Regions from separate parts of the Mesorhizobium sp. WSM4809 genome, predicted to be linked through region 3. Evidence: riboswitches for the same ligand, from Rfam matches in the RefSeq annotation. Region 3 holds a riboswitch; each other region holds the start of a gene.

Region 1 (4,184 bases), on a different contig from region 3:
CGTCGTAGACCGGACGCCCCTCGTCCTCGCTAGCGACGAAGCCCGCTGCCGAATCGCCGTCGCCTGTCCATAATCGTGAGAGCGCGTTTCTTCCCCCGATCTGCCGGAACATCCCGAAAGCGTTCCGATCGACATGCTTATCCCGATCGACGGCACCCCGCTTGCCGACGCCAAGCCGATCGAGCCGATCGAATTCGTGCGCGTGATCGCGCTGGCGCGCATCATGATGCCGAAATCGCATGTCCGTCTTTCAGCCGATCGCCGAGACCTCAGGCACGCTGCTGACCGCCGATGAGGTGATGACCGACTGGGGACGCACCGCAACCATGTTCGCCTGCGAGCAGGCCTCCATTTCTCCTGATATCCTTTTGCACCTCGAAGCCTGACCGGCGGCGCTATCCCGCTGGCCGCCACGCTGGCCACCGATACGATCCTCCAAGGCTCATTATTCGATCGACCGGAAGAAGACCTTCTTTCATTCGAGTTCGTACACCGCCAATAAGATTGCCTGTGCGGGCCGCACTCGCCAATGTCGAGATCTGGCGGAACGAGCCTGTCGCCGAGCGGATCGCGGCCTTGAGCGCGATGCAGGCCGCCGGGGCTTCGACGCTTTCGCGACACCTTTCTTCACCGGCAGCCGCGACCGGCACGATCGCGGCACTCGATCTGCGCGCCGGCTCCGCCGGCTATCTGGCCGAGATCGGACCGAAACTGCGCGCGTTCTTCCATGAGCGCGGCCTGCTTATTCGCCCGCTCGGCAATGTCCTCTACCCCCTCCCGCCCTATTGCATCACCGGCGACGAGTTGGACGGTCTCTATGACGCCATCGAGGATGGCCGGCGAACGCTTCGGTTCGACGCCACGGGCAGATCGTCGCGCATTCTCGGGCTTGGCCACCATGCGCCCGGGCGAAAGGTCGATAACCCGGAAATCGAAACCGGTCTCGGGCTCGAACCTGGCTGGATCGAGCAGCGCACCGGAATTCGCTCGCGATTCTGGGCAACGGACGAAGACACGTTGTCTGGCCTCGCCGCCCGTGCCGGCGACATGACTGGTCATTCATGATGGATAGGACAACAGACCAATGCGAAAGCTAGTCGCTGGCAAGCTGCACGGCATCCACGTCACCGAAGCGAACCTCAACTATCATCGCTCGATTGCGCTCGACCCCGTCCACTGCGAGGCAGCCGGAATCCTGCCCATGGAATTCGTGGAGATATGGAACAAGAATTCCGGAGCGCGGATTTCGACCTATGTCATTCTCGGCGAGCGCGCTCACGATGCTGCATCCTCAATGGTGCGGCTGCCCGCACCTGCCAGCACGACGACCAGATCGTTGTCTGCAACTCCGTCTACCTGGACGAAGCGCACATCACCTCGCTGAAGCCGCGGATCGTCCGGTTCGACCAGGACAACCACATAGGCGATCGCCTGAGCTACTCCGTCGATCTTGATGTAAATGGGTGTTACCGTTCTCGATCCTTGACGAGGCGAATGAGGCTTTGGCCATCACGGCCCTGGTCTCCGGGGCGTGATTTGGTCCCGACGCATGCGCGAACTCCCGCGCGGTTTGATTAACCGCCGGCCGTCACCGCCGGCCCAAGGCGCCCGAACCCGCTTGACAAGATAGCGCAGGCCCGTTCAACCTAGGGCATTCACCAGGGGAGTCCCGGCAAGGGGCTGAGATACTGCTGGCTTTCACGGCGCAGTGACCCGTTGAACCTGATCCAGTTCATACTGGCGTAGGGACGGTGCAAGCGCTTTGCGGGAGTTTACGCCCGAGGTCCTGTTTCGGCAGGTCGACCAGAGCGACTTTTCATCCTTCCGGCACAGAACTGGGTCTCCAATGCATGAGCAAAGGAGCCTCAAGATGAATGCCCTCACGCCCGCCGTCTCGACGGGACCGCTGCCCGCCTCGCGGAAAATCCACAAGTCCGGCGTCCTCCACCCGCACATCAAGGTACCGATGCGCGAAATCTCCGTCCATCCAACGGCCGGCGAGCCGCCTGTCATCGTCTACGATCCGTCCGGCCCCTATACCGACCCAACAGTCGAAACCAGCATTGAGAACGGCCTCGCCCGGATTCGCCACGAATGGATTGTGGCACGCGGCGATGTCGAGGCTTATGACGGCCGCCACGTCCGGCCCGAAGATAATGGATTCGTCACGGGCGAGCGTCTGACGCCAGAATTTCCCGTTCGCAACCGGCCGCTAAAGGCCAAGGCCGGCAAGGCGGTTACCCAGCTTGCCTATGCGCGCGCCGGCATCATCACACCCGAAATGGAGTTCGTCGCCATCCGCGAGAACCTCGGGCGGGAGATGCTTCGCGGCAAGCTCGAGCGCGACGGCGAAGCCTTCGGCGCGGCGATTCCAGATTTCGTGACGCCGGAATTCGTGCGTGACGAGGTGGCGCGCGGGCGCGCGATCATTCCCGTCAACATCAACCATCCCGAGAGCGAGCCGATGATCATAGGCCGCAATTTCCTGGTCAAAATCAATGCCAATATCGGCAATTCGGCGGTCACATCGTCGATGGCCGAAGAGGTCGAAAAAATGGTCTGGGCGATCCGCTGGGGCGCGGACACGGTGATGGACCTGTCGACCGGCCGCAACATCCACAACATCCGCGACTGGATCGTGCGCAATGCGCCGGTGCCGATCGGTACGGTGCCGCTCTATCAGGCGCTGGAAAAGGTCAACGGCATCGCCGAGGATCTGAACTGGGAGGTCTACCGCGACACGCTGATCGAGCAGGCCGAGCAAGGCGTCGACTATTTCACCATCCACGCCGGCGTGCGGCTGCACTACATACCGCTGACCGTCGACCGGGTCACGGGCATCGTCTCGCGCGGCGGCTCGATCATGGCCAAATGGTGCCTGCACCATCACCGGGAGAGCTTCCTCTACGAGCATTTCGAGGAAATCTGCGACATCGCCAGAGCCTATGACGTCTCCTTCTCGCTCGGCGACGGCCTTCGTCCCGGTTCAATAGCCGATGCGAACGACGCGGCGCAATTCGCCGAACTGGAAACACTTGGAGAACTCACCAAGATTGCTTGGGCAAAGGACTGCCAGGTGATGATCGAAGGCCCGGGCCATGTCCCCATGCACAAGATCAAGCAGAACATGGACAAGCAGCTCGCAGTGTGCGGTGAGGCGCCGTTCTACACGTTGGGGCCGCTGACGACCGACATCGCGCCCGGCTATGACCACATCACCTCAGGGATAGGTGCCGCCATGATAGGCTGGTTCGGCACCGCAATGCTTTGCTACGTCACGCCGAAAGAGCATCTCGGCCTTCCCGACCGCAACGACGTCAAGATTGGCGTGATCACCTACAAGATAGCCGCCCATGCAGCCGATCTGGCGAAGGGCCATCCGGCAGCGAAAACCAGGGATGATGCCCTTTCGCGCGCGCGCTTCGAGTTCCGCTGGGAGGACCAGTTCAACCTGTCGCTCGACCCCGAAACCGCACGGTCCTTCCACGACCAGACCTTGCCCAAGGAGGCGCACAAGCTGGCACATTTCTGTTCGATGTGCGGGCCGAAATTCTGCTCCATGCGCATTTCTCACGACATCCGTGCCGAGGCCCAGAAGGAAGGCATGGCGGCAATGGCTGCAAAATACCGGGAGGGCGGCGATCTCTACATGCCGGCGGACGAGACTGGCGTACCGGTCGTGCCAGAGGCTCCCAAACCATCATGAGGGTGCTCGTCAAAGGGGCCGGCGTTGCCGGCCTCACCGTCGCTTTCGAACTCGCCGCCCGCGGCGCGAAGGTCACAGTCGCCGAGATGCGGCATGGCCTTGGCGGCAACGCGTCGTGGTTCGCCGGCGGCATGCTGGCGCCATGGTGCGAGCGCGAAAGCGCGGAGCAGCCGGTGCTGGATCTCGGACGCGACGCTGCCGACTGGTGGGATGCGGTGCTGTCGGGTCAGGTGACACGGGCCGGGACATTGGTCGTGGCCGCGCCGCGTGATGCCGGTGAGCTTGACCGGTTCGCCAGTCGCACGTCAGGGCATCGGCGCGTCGATGAAAACGAAATTGCGCTCCTGGAACCCGACCTCGCCGGCCGCTTCCGGCGTGGATTGCTCTTCCCCGACGAGGCTCACCTCGACCCACGCCGGGCGATGGCGGCACTTCATGACAAGCTTGCGACCATGGGTGTCAAATTCCACTTCGGCTG
Region 2 (4,184 bases), on a different contig from region 3:
AGTAGCCGCCGGCATATTCGATCCAGCGGCCTTCACCATCCGGCGCGATCAGGCTGGTCACGGTGCGGTCGAGGAAATCGCGGTCGTGGCTGACCAGGATGACGGTGCCGGCGAAACCGGCGACCAATTCCTGCAGCAGTTCCAGCGTCTCCATGTCGAGATCGTTGGTCGGCTCATCGAGCACCAGAAGGTTTGCCGGTCGCGCCAGCACGCGCGCCAGCAAGAGCCGCGCCCGCTCGCCGCCGGATAACTCGCGCACCGGCGTGCGCGCCTGCTCCGGCTTGAACAGGAAATCCTTCATGTAGGAGACGACGTGGCGCTGCTCGCCATTGATGACGAGGTTCTCGCCGCGCCCGTCGGTGAGATATTGCGCCAGCGTCTCCTGCGGGTCTACCGCCTCGCGCTTCTGGTCGAGCGTGGCGATCTCCAGATTGGTGCCGAGCCGCACCGAACCGGCGTCCGGCTTCATCTCGCCGGTCAGCATCTTCAAGAGCGTCGTCTTGCCGGCGCCGTTCGGCCCGACCAGGCCGACGCGATCGCCGCGCTGGATGCGGGTCGAAAACCCCTTGACCACGGTGAGATCGCCAAAGCTCTTCTCGATGTTCTTCGCCTCGATCACCAGCTTGCCGGACTCGGCGGCGTCGCTCGCCACCATGGTCGCCGACCCTTCGGCACCGCGATGGCCGCGAAAACGCTGGCGCATGGTCTGCAACTCGCCGAGCCGGCGCATATTTCGCTTGCGCCGCGCCGTCACGCCGTAGCGCAGCCAATGCTCTTCGCGAACGATCTGGCGGCCGAGTTTATGCTGCTCGCGCTCTTCTTCCTCCAGGACCAGGTCGCGCCATTCCTCGAAATGGCCAAAGCCCTTGTCCAGCCTGCGGGTCTGGCCGCGATCGAGCCAGATGGTGGCGCGCGACACACGTTCGAGAAAGCGGCGGTCGTGCGAGATGACGATCAGTGCCGAGGAGGTGCGGATGAGTTCTTCTTCCAGCCATTCGATGACCGAGAGGTCGAGATGGTTGGTCGGCTCATCGAGCAGCAGGATGTCTGGCTCCGGCGCCATGACGCGGGCAAGGGCAGCACGCCTCGCCTCGCCGCCCGACAGATCGTTGGGCCGCTCCTCGCCCGACAGTCCGAGATGCTCCATCAGATAGCTGGCGCGGTAGGGATCGTCGGCAGGGCCAAGCCCGGCCTCGACATAGGCGCGGACAGTGGCAAAGCCCTCCATGTCGGGCATCTGCGGCAAATAGCGGACAGTTGCCGAAGGCTGGCGGAACACCTCACCGTCCTGCGGCTCGATCAGGCCAGCGGCGATCTTCAGCAGGGTCGACTTGCCCGACCCGTTGCGGCCGACCAGTGCGATCTTGTCGCCGGCCGAAGCCGTCAAGGCGGCGCCGTCGAGCAGCGGCGTGCCGCCGAAGGTCAGTTTTATCCCGTCGAGGTTGAGAAGAGGCGGGGCCATGTCAGCTTTCAGGTAAGGGATAGGGATGAGCGAGCAGCATCGCGCGGCCATGGCCGAGCGCGATTTCGAGGCGGCCCTTGACCTCGTTGGAAATGGTCAGCGACGAACCGAAGGCCACCTTGACGTGGTTCAGCGGCCATTTGGCGCGGGTGACGGTCAACCCGGCAAGCTCGGAAAAGCCGAGCACCGAAAACAGCGTGCCATCGGCATAGTCGAAGCCGGCCGTTCCGCGCAGCAGGGGAATGCCTTCCTGGGCGCCGCTGGTCAGGAGCACATCGGTCCCTGCTTCGGCCAGCCGCAAGGCAAGCGCCAGATGCAGGAAAGCGTGGTCGGCGCGCTTGCCGCCGAAAGCACCGGCGAGCACCAGCCGGGTCGCGCCGCGCTCGAGTGCTGCGGCGATGGCCAGTTCGCCATCGGTCTGGTCCTTTTCCGCCGGGAAGGTCCGGCGCGGCACGGAAGCGAGATCGTCCGGCAGGTTCGCCGGCACGGAATCGAAATCACCCACCCACAGCTCCGGCACGAGGCCCAGCAACTGCGCATGGCCTATGCCGGCGTCGGCGGCGATGACGCGGGAGCCTTCGACCTGACGGTCGAGCCGTGGCGTGCGGATGAGATCGCCGCCAAGCAGGATGGTGAATGTGCTCATATCGTGTGGCCCTTACCAGCCCGGCACGGGAAACGGAAGGCGGCAAACTCCCACTTGCGTGGCGGATCGGGCCGGCCTATGTGTCGAAACGCTCTAACGGGGTGCCGGACGCGATCTTCGCGGACCGGCTGAGAGGCAGTCTCGCCAACCCGCTGAACCTGATCCGGTTTGTACCGGCGGAGGGATTAGACGTTTCGGACAGTCCGACGCCTCAATTCCTTTCAATTCGAACGAAGGAGGCGCCGATGCGCACGCTTTTATACGCTCTTGTTTCAGCAACGGTCGTGGCCTTGTCCGGACCGGCCTTGGCCAAGGACAAGCTCACCGTCTACACCTATGAGAGTTTTACCGCCGACTGGGGTCCGGGTCCCGTGGTGAAGAAGGCGTTCGAGGCCGAATGCGGCTGCGATGTCGAGTTCGTCTCGGTCGCCGACGGCGTCGCGTTGCTCAACCGCGTCAGATTGGAAGGCGCATCGACCAAGGCCGATATCGTGCTTGGCCTCGACACCAATCTCACCGCCGATGCCAAGGCCTCAGGCTTGTTCGCGCCGCATGGCGGCGTAACTGATGTCAACGTGCCGGGTGGCTGGAGCGACGATACTTTTGTCCCCTTTGATTACGGCTATTTCGCTGTCGTCTACGACACCGAGAAGCTGAGGAACCCGCCGAAAAGCCTGAAAGAGCTGGTCGAAGGCAGTGCCGACGACAAGATCGTCATCCAGGATCCACGCACCTCGACGCCGGGCCTCGGCCTGCTTCTGTGGGTCAAGTCGGTTTATGGCGACAAGGCGCCGGAGGCCTGGGCCAAGCTCAAGCCGAAGGTGCTGACCGTGACGCCGGGCTGGAGCGAGGCCTATGGGCTGTTCACCAAGGGCGAGGCGCCGATGGTGCTGTCCTACACGACGTCGCCGGCCTATCACATGATCGCCGAGAACACCGGGCGCTACCAGGCCGCCTCCTTCGAGGAGGGCGAGTATCTGCAGATCGAGGTGGCGGGTATCACCACGACGGGGGCCAAGAATCCGCTGGCGGCCAAGTTTATGGCCTTCATGACCGGACCTAAATTCCAGGATGCCATTCCCGAGACCAACTGGATGTTCCCGGCCGGCAAGACCGACAAGCCGCTCAATCCGGCCTTTGATAAACTGGTCAAGCCGACCAAGACCTTGCTGTTCAGCCCGCAAGAGGTCGCTGCCAATCGCAAGGCCTGGGTCGATGAATGGCTTGCGGTGATGAGCAAATAAGTTTGCTATCGAAGATGAGTGCTCTACGGCGCCCCCCTCTGTCCTGCCGGACATCTCCCCCGCTTGGGGGGAGATTGGCTGCCATCGGCGATTTCGCCAATCGCCAATGCTGCTGGAGTGAGCGAGGCGTCGAAATTGCCAATCTCCCCCCTTGTGGGGGAGATGTCCGGCAGGACAGAGGGGGGCGCGAAGGAACGCAATCCTTTGTAAGTGCCGCGATCCGGAGATTGGTGGTCCGGCGTGCGACGCGCAGCCTCTGATCCCCGCGTCAGCGCCGGCATTGTCGCGCTTGCCGCGATCGCGCTGCTGATCGGCGGCGCGTTTGCCGGCCTGCTTTTCGAGGGCGCCCATGATTTCTCGGGCGCCTGGGCAGCCTTCGATCCCTATCTGCTTCGCGTCATTCGCTTCACGCTCTGGCAAGCGGCGCTCTCGACGCTGCTTTCGGCCATCCCGGCGCTGTTCGTGGCGCGCGCTCTGTCGCGACATCCACGTTTCTTCGGCCGCGCCTTCATCCTGCAGATCTTCGCCGTGCCGTTGGCGCTGCCGGCTATTGTCGCAGCGCTCGGCATTCTGGCGCTTTATGGCCGTGCCGGCTATTTCGCCGGCGTGCTTGCCTTGATCGGCGGCGGAAGCTGGCCGGGTATCTATGGCCTGTCCGGCATCCTCGTCGCCCATGTCTTCTTCAACCTGCCGCTGGCGACGCGGCTGTTCCTCGAGGCGCTGCAGACCATACCGGCCGACCAATGGCGGTTGGCGAGCCAACTCGGCATGGCGGCGCGGCCGGCGTTCCGGCTGATCGAATGGCCAACGCTGCGCGCCGCACTGCCCGGCG
Region 3 (4,184 bases):
GGACACGCGGGCACGCAATCGGCTCGCCACGCCCTGGCCCTGGCTTGGGCTCGCGGTTTTCCTCGCCGTCGCCGCGCCACTGGCCATCCAGCTCTACCGCATCGATTTCCTGCCGCTGACCTATGTCGCCGGCCGCGATGAATGGGTGTTGGTCCACCGCGCCCGCCTTTACTATATCGGTGTCCAAATGGCGGGGCTCTGCGGCTTATTGCTGGTGCTGTCGATATCGGGGCTGTTGCGGCGTTCGCCCGCGCCGGAACAGCCCATTGAGCGCGGCGCGCTGGCCTATCTCGTGTGGATGGGGCTTGGTCCGGCGGTGCTTGTCATGGTGGCCTCGCTGTTTACCGGCGCCGGCGAGGCGTGGGGCGCGCCGATGTACAATCTGGTCGGCGTTGTGGCGATCGCCTTGCTGGGTCATCGGCTTGGCGCCGTCGAACTGCGACGGCTGGCGATCTGCGCGTTCGCCTGCATCCTCGGCATGTCCGGTGCCTATGCGGGCATCCGCTGGACGAGTTGCAATTTGCGCGGGCGCATGGATGCCGTCTGCTGGCCAGCGCGGCAGATTTCGGACGAAGCCGAGGCGGTCTGGCACGCGGCGGTGCCCGGTCGGCTCGACATCGTCGGCGGCGATACCCGCATCGCGTTGCTGGCGGGCCTCAACGCCTATGACAAGCCGTCGATCTTCACAGACCTCGACATGCGGCTCGCCCCCTGGATCACCAGCCAGCGGCTGCGCGATCACGGCATGCTTCTGGTCTGGCCCGGGAGCGGCGTGCCACCTCGGCTGCTGGCGTGGCTGGGAAACATCCCGGTCAAGACCGTTCTTTTCGACTGGTCGCTCAGGGCACCACCGGTGGCGATCAGCTTTGCCGCCATTCCGCCTGGCATGAAGCTACTGGGTTTGATCGACAGCCTCGCCCAACCGAGCAATTGAGGTAGATCCACCGCGTCCGCTGGACGAAGCAGGTGACAATGCCCATTTATGGCGAGACCACTTGCTTTCACGCAATTCCAGACGGAAAACCGCCACACACTTTTCCTGGAATTGCTTTTGAGGAGACGTGACATGGCGACTTCGACCGAACGTGCAGTCCTTGCCGGCGGCTGTTTCTGGGGCATGCAGGATTTGATACGGCGCTATCCCGGCGTCATCTCCACCCGTGTCGGCTACAGCGGCGGCGACGTGCCCAACGCCACCTACCGCAACCACGGCACCCACGCCGAAGCCATCGAGATCAATTTCGATCCGGCCATCATAAGCTATCGCACGCTGCTGGAACGCTTTTTCCAGATCCACGATCCGACGACCCGCAACCGCCAGGGCAACGATGTCGGGACGAGTTATCGCTCGGCGATCTATTACACCAGCGACGAACAGAAGCGCGTCGCCGAGGACACCATCGCCGATGTCGATGCCTCGGGCCTGTGGCCGGGCAAGGTCATCACCGAAGTCGCACCCGTTGGTCCGTTCTGGGAAGCCGAGCCCGAGCATCAGGACTATCTGGAGAAATATCCCAACGGATACACCTGCCACTTCGTCAGGCCAGGCTGGAAGCTGCCGGTTCGCGAGACGGCGGTTTCGTAGAGTTCAAGGTTGTACCAAACCCCGATCCCCGCGTCGTGGTAGAACAAAGCCGCGGAGGTTGTGCTCCGCGGCTTTGGTTCGATCGCGTGCAGATTACTTGCCGCAATTGTTGTCGTTGACTGTCGGCGAGGTGGTGCCCGGGGAGGTGCCGTTGGCATCTGCCTGCGCCCCCTGCGGACTTGCCGGGCAATTCTGATCCGCGTTTGAATTCATATCTCCTACCGTGCCAGTCGTGCTGTTGGTCGTGCCCGGGTCGACAGTGTCCGGCTCGACCGTATTCGGTGAAGCCGGCGTGTTCGGCTCAACCGTCACCGATTTGCCGCTGCCGCTTCCATTTGCGTTGTTGCTGCCGGCGCTTTGCGCCATGGCTGACGTGGCCAGACCAATGGTGAGAACCGAAGCTGCGAGGATTTTCATGAACATGGTTTGTCTCCATTTCTGTGAAGTCGTCGCTTGTTTTCTACGAAAGTGATCGCGTTGCGACTGTGGGGACAACCGGTCGCAGCGGCGAAGGTTCCCGACAAAATTCCGCACAGGCGCACCGTGACTGGCGCAATGCTTTTGGCGCAGTGCTCTGAAAAAACGGCTTTCCCTTGAACTCGAATGATGCTTTAAGGCGCACATCCACAGGGGTGCTCCGTACGGTCGGGGCTGAGACGGGGGCGGCAAGCCCACAGACCCTAGAAGCTGATCTGGGTAATACCAGCGGAGCGAGGCGGGCGATGTTTTCAGGCGCACAGATTTCCCTATACCCCATGACCGACGATTTCGTCGGTGTCATTCTTGGCGCGCTCGGTGCGCTCGATCCCTGGCGCGACAAGCTCAGGATCGAGACCGACGACATCTCGACCTTGCTGGTCGGGCCGCCCGAAGTGCTGTTTCCCGCCATGCGCGACCTCTTCGTGGCGGCGGCACGCAGCGGCAAACATTGCGTGTTGTCGGCCACCATCTCGCGCGGGTGCCCTGGCGAGCCGGATGATCCGATCTGCCGCTCCGATGCACTTGGCGGGCCTGTTGGGCCACTCGGCCCGCGCAAGGATGCGGCCATCGCGGCGGTGCGCAATGCTGCTGCCACCGGCCAGCCGGCGGCGGCGCAGTTCTCGCTCTATGTGATGGGCACCGACGACCACATGGACGAGATCTACGGCTGCATCGATTTTCTCAAGCAGTCCGGCGTCTATGAGCGTTCCAAGCATTTCTGCACGAAACTGCGCGGTGATGCCGGTGCGATCTTTTCGGCGCTGGACGAGGCCTTCTGCCGCTTCGGACCAGGCGCCGGCCACGTAACCCTCGACGTCACGGTCTCGGCCAACAGCCCGTCGGCTGTCTGAGCCAGCCGCGCTTTCGCGCTGCCGTCAAAGGTTATCTCCCGTGGCCACATCATCAGTCGCTTCGCGCCCGATCGCGAGCCTTCTTGTCAAGGCAATGCCGGCCATGATCTCGGTCGGTTTGCTCCTGCTGGCGTGGGAGCTTTATGCCACCTATTCCGGCATCAGGCCGACGACACTGCCGGCGCCGTCGCGCGTTTTCGAGCAAGCGCTGCTCAATCGCCAGGCGCTGGCCGACAACGCCATTCCGACCATCGGCGCCACGCTGCTCGGCTTTGCCTGTTCGCTCAGCGCTGCCTTCGTGCTGTCAATGCTGGTCGACTTCTTCCAGCCGCTGCGGCGTGCGATGTTTCCTGTCTTAATCGTCAGCCAGACCTTGCCGCTGGTGGCGATCGCGCCGCTGGTGGTGCTCTGGTTCGGCTTCGGGCTGGCGCCCAAGATCATGCTGGTGGCGCTGGTTACCTTCTTTCCGATGCTGGTTGCGTTGGTCGAGGGTTATGAGTCGACCGAGGCCGAGATCGGGCAAATGCTGCGCGCCATGGGGGCAGGGCGCTGGCGCATCTTCGTGCTGGCACGGCTGCCTTCGGCGCTGCCCTATTTCTTCGCTGGTTTGAGGATCTCCATCACCTACGCCGTGGTCGGCGCGATCTTCGCCGAATATGCGGGGGCCGCGAAGGGGCTGGGCATCTACATGCTCAACGCCAAGAACAATTTCCGTCCTGACCTGGTTCTTGCCGCCGTCGGAGTGAGTGCCGCGCTGACACTTGTCCTGTTCGGGTCGACTGTACTGCTGCAGCGCCTCGCGATGCCCTGGGAGCGGGCCGGCAAGGAAACCGCCGGGAAGGGGGCCTGGCGATGAACCGGCTCGAGCTGCGGCATGTGCGCAAGGCGTTCGGTGGGCTCGACGTGCTGGCCGATATTTCGCTTAGCGTCGGCGCTGGTGAATTCGTCTCGATCCTTGGACCCTCGGGCGCCGGCAAATCGACACTCTTCCAGCTCCTGACCGGCGCCGAGCATGGCGAGGGCGAGATGTTGTTCGACGGCGCGCCGCTCGACGACCACGGCAGGCATTTCGCCTTCATGCCGCAGCGTGACGCGCTGATGCCGTGGCGGCGCATCCTCGAAAACGCGACGCTCGGGCTCGAAGTGCAAGGCATGAGGAGACAGGCGGCGCGGGCGCGCGTTGCGCCGTTGTTTGCCGAATTCGGGCTTGCCGGCTTCGAGCGGCATTTTCCAGCGCAACTGTCCGGCGGTATGCGCCAGCGCGCGGC

What was found. Region 3 has a riboswitch for thiamine pyrophosphate ahead of AC0L24_RS24155 (YkoF family thiamine/hydroxymethylpyrimidine-binding protein). Riboswitches for the same ligand answer to the same signal wherever they lie in the genome.
Region 1: another riboswitch for thiamine pyrophosphate. It lies ahead of thiC (phosphomethylpyrimidine synthase ThiC); the one in region 3 lies ahead of AC0L24_RS24155 (YkoF family thiamine/hydroxymethylpyrimidine-binding protein).
Region 2: another riboswitch for thiamine pyrophosphate. It lies ahead of thiB (thiamine ABC transporter substrate binding subunit); the one in region 3 lies ahead of AC0L24_RS24155 (YkoF family thiamine/hydroxymethylpyrimidine-binding protein).

What each region holds. Positions count from the first base shown of each region.
Region 1 covers NZ_JBVVQW010000004.1:582,114-586,297, reverse strand. Annotated here, with positions in the region: partial or broken gene AC0L24_RS13905 (biotin synthase BioB) at 86-262, shown strand; partial or broken gene AC0L24_RS13900 (aminotransferase class III-fold pyridoxal phosphate-dependent enzyme) at 258-862, shown strand; partial or broken gene AC0L24_RS13895 (3-oxoacyl-ACP synthase) at 880-1,050, shown strand; partial or broken gene panD (aspartate 1-decarboxylase) at 1,085-1,535, shown strand; TPP riboswitch at 1,651-1,767, shown strand; gene thiC (phosphomethylpyrimidine synthase ThiC) at 1,871-3,706, shown strand; gene thiO (glycine oxidase ThiO) at 3,703-4,184, shown strand, end outside.
Region 2 covers NZ_JBVVQW010000007.1:43,291-47,474, reverse strand. Annotated here, with positions in the region: gene AC0L24_RS19095 (ABC-F family ATP-binding cassette domain-containing protein) at 1-1,462, opposite strand, end outside; gene AC0L24_RS19090 (thiamine diphosphokinase) at 1,464-2,108, opposite strand; TPP riboswitch at 2,196-2,310, shown strand; gene thiB (thiamine ABC transporter substrate binding subunit) at 2,354-3,352, shown strand; gene thiP (thiamine/thiamine pyrophosphate ABC transporter permease) at 3,593-4,184, shown strand, end outside.
Region 3 covers NZ_JBVVQW010000011.1:129,390-133,573, forward strand. Annotated here, with positions in the region: gene AC0L24_RS24140 (ArnT family glycosyltransferase) at 1-934, shown strand, start outside; gene msrA (peptide-methionine (S)-S-oxide reductase MsrA) at 1,067-1,585, shown strand; gene AC0L24_RS24150 (RodZ family helix-turn-helix domain-containing protein) at 1,679-2,008, opposite strand; TPP riboswitch at 2,204-2,317, shown strand; gene AC0L24_RS24155 (YkoF family thiamine/hydroxymethylpyrimidine-binding protein) at 2,308-2,916, shown strand; gene AC0L24_RS24160 (ABC transporter permease) at 3,011-3,772, shown strand; gene AC0L24_RS24165 (ABC transporter ATP-binding protein) at 3,769-4,184, shown strand, end outside.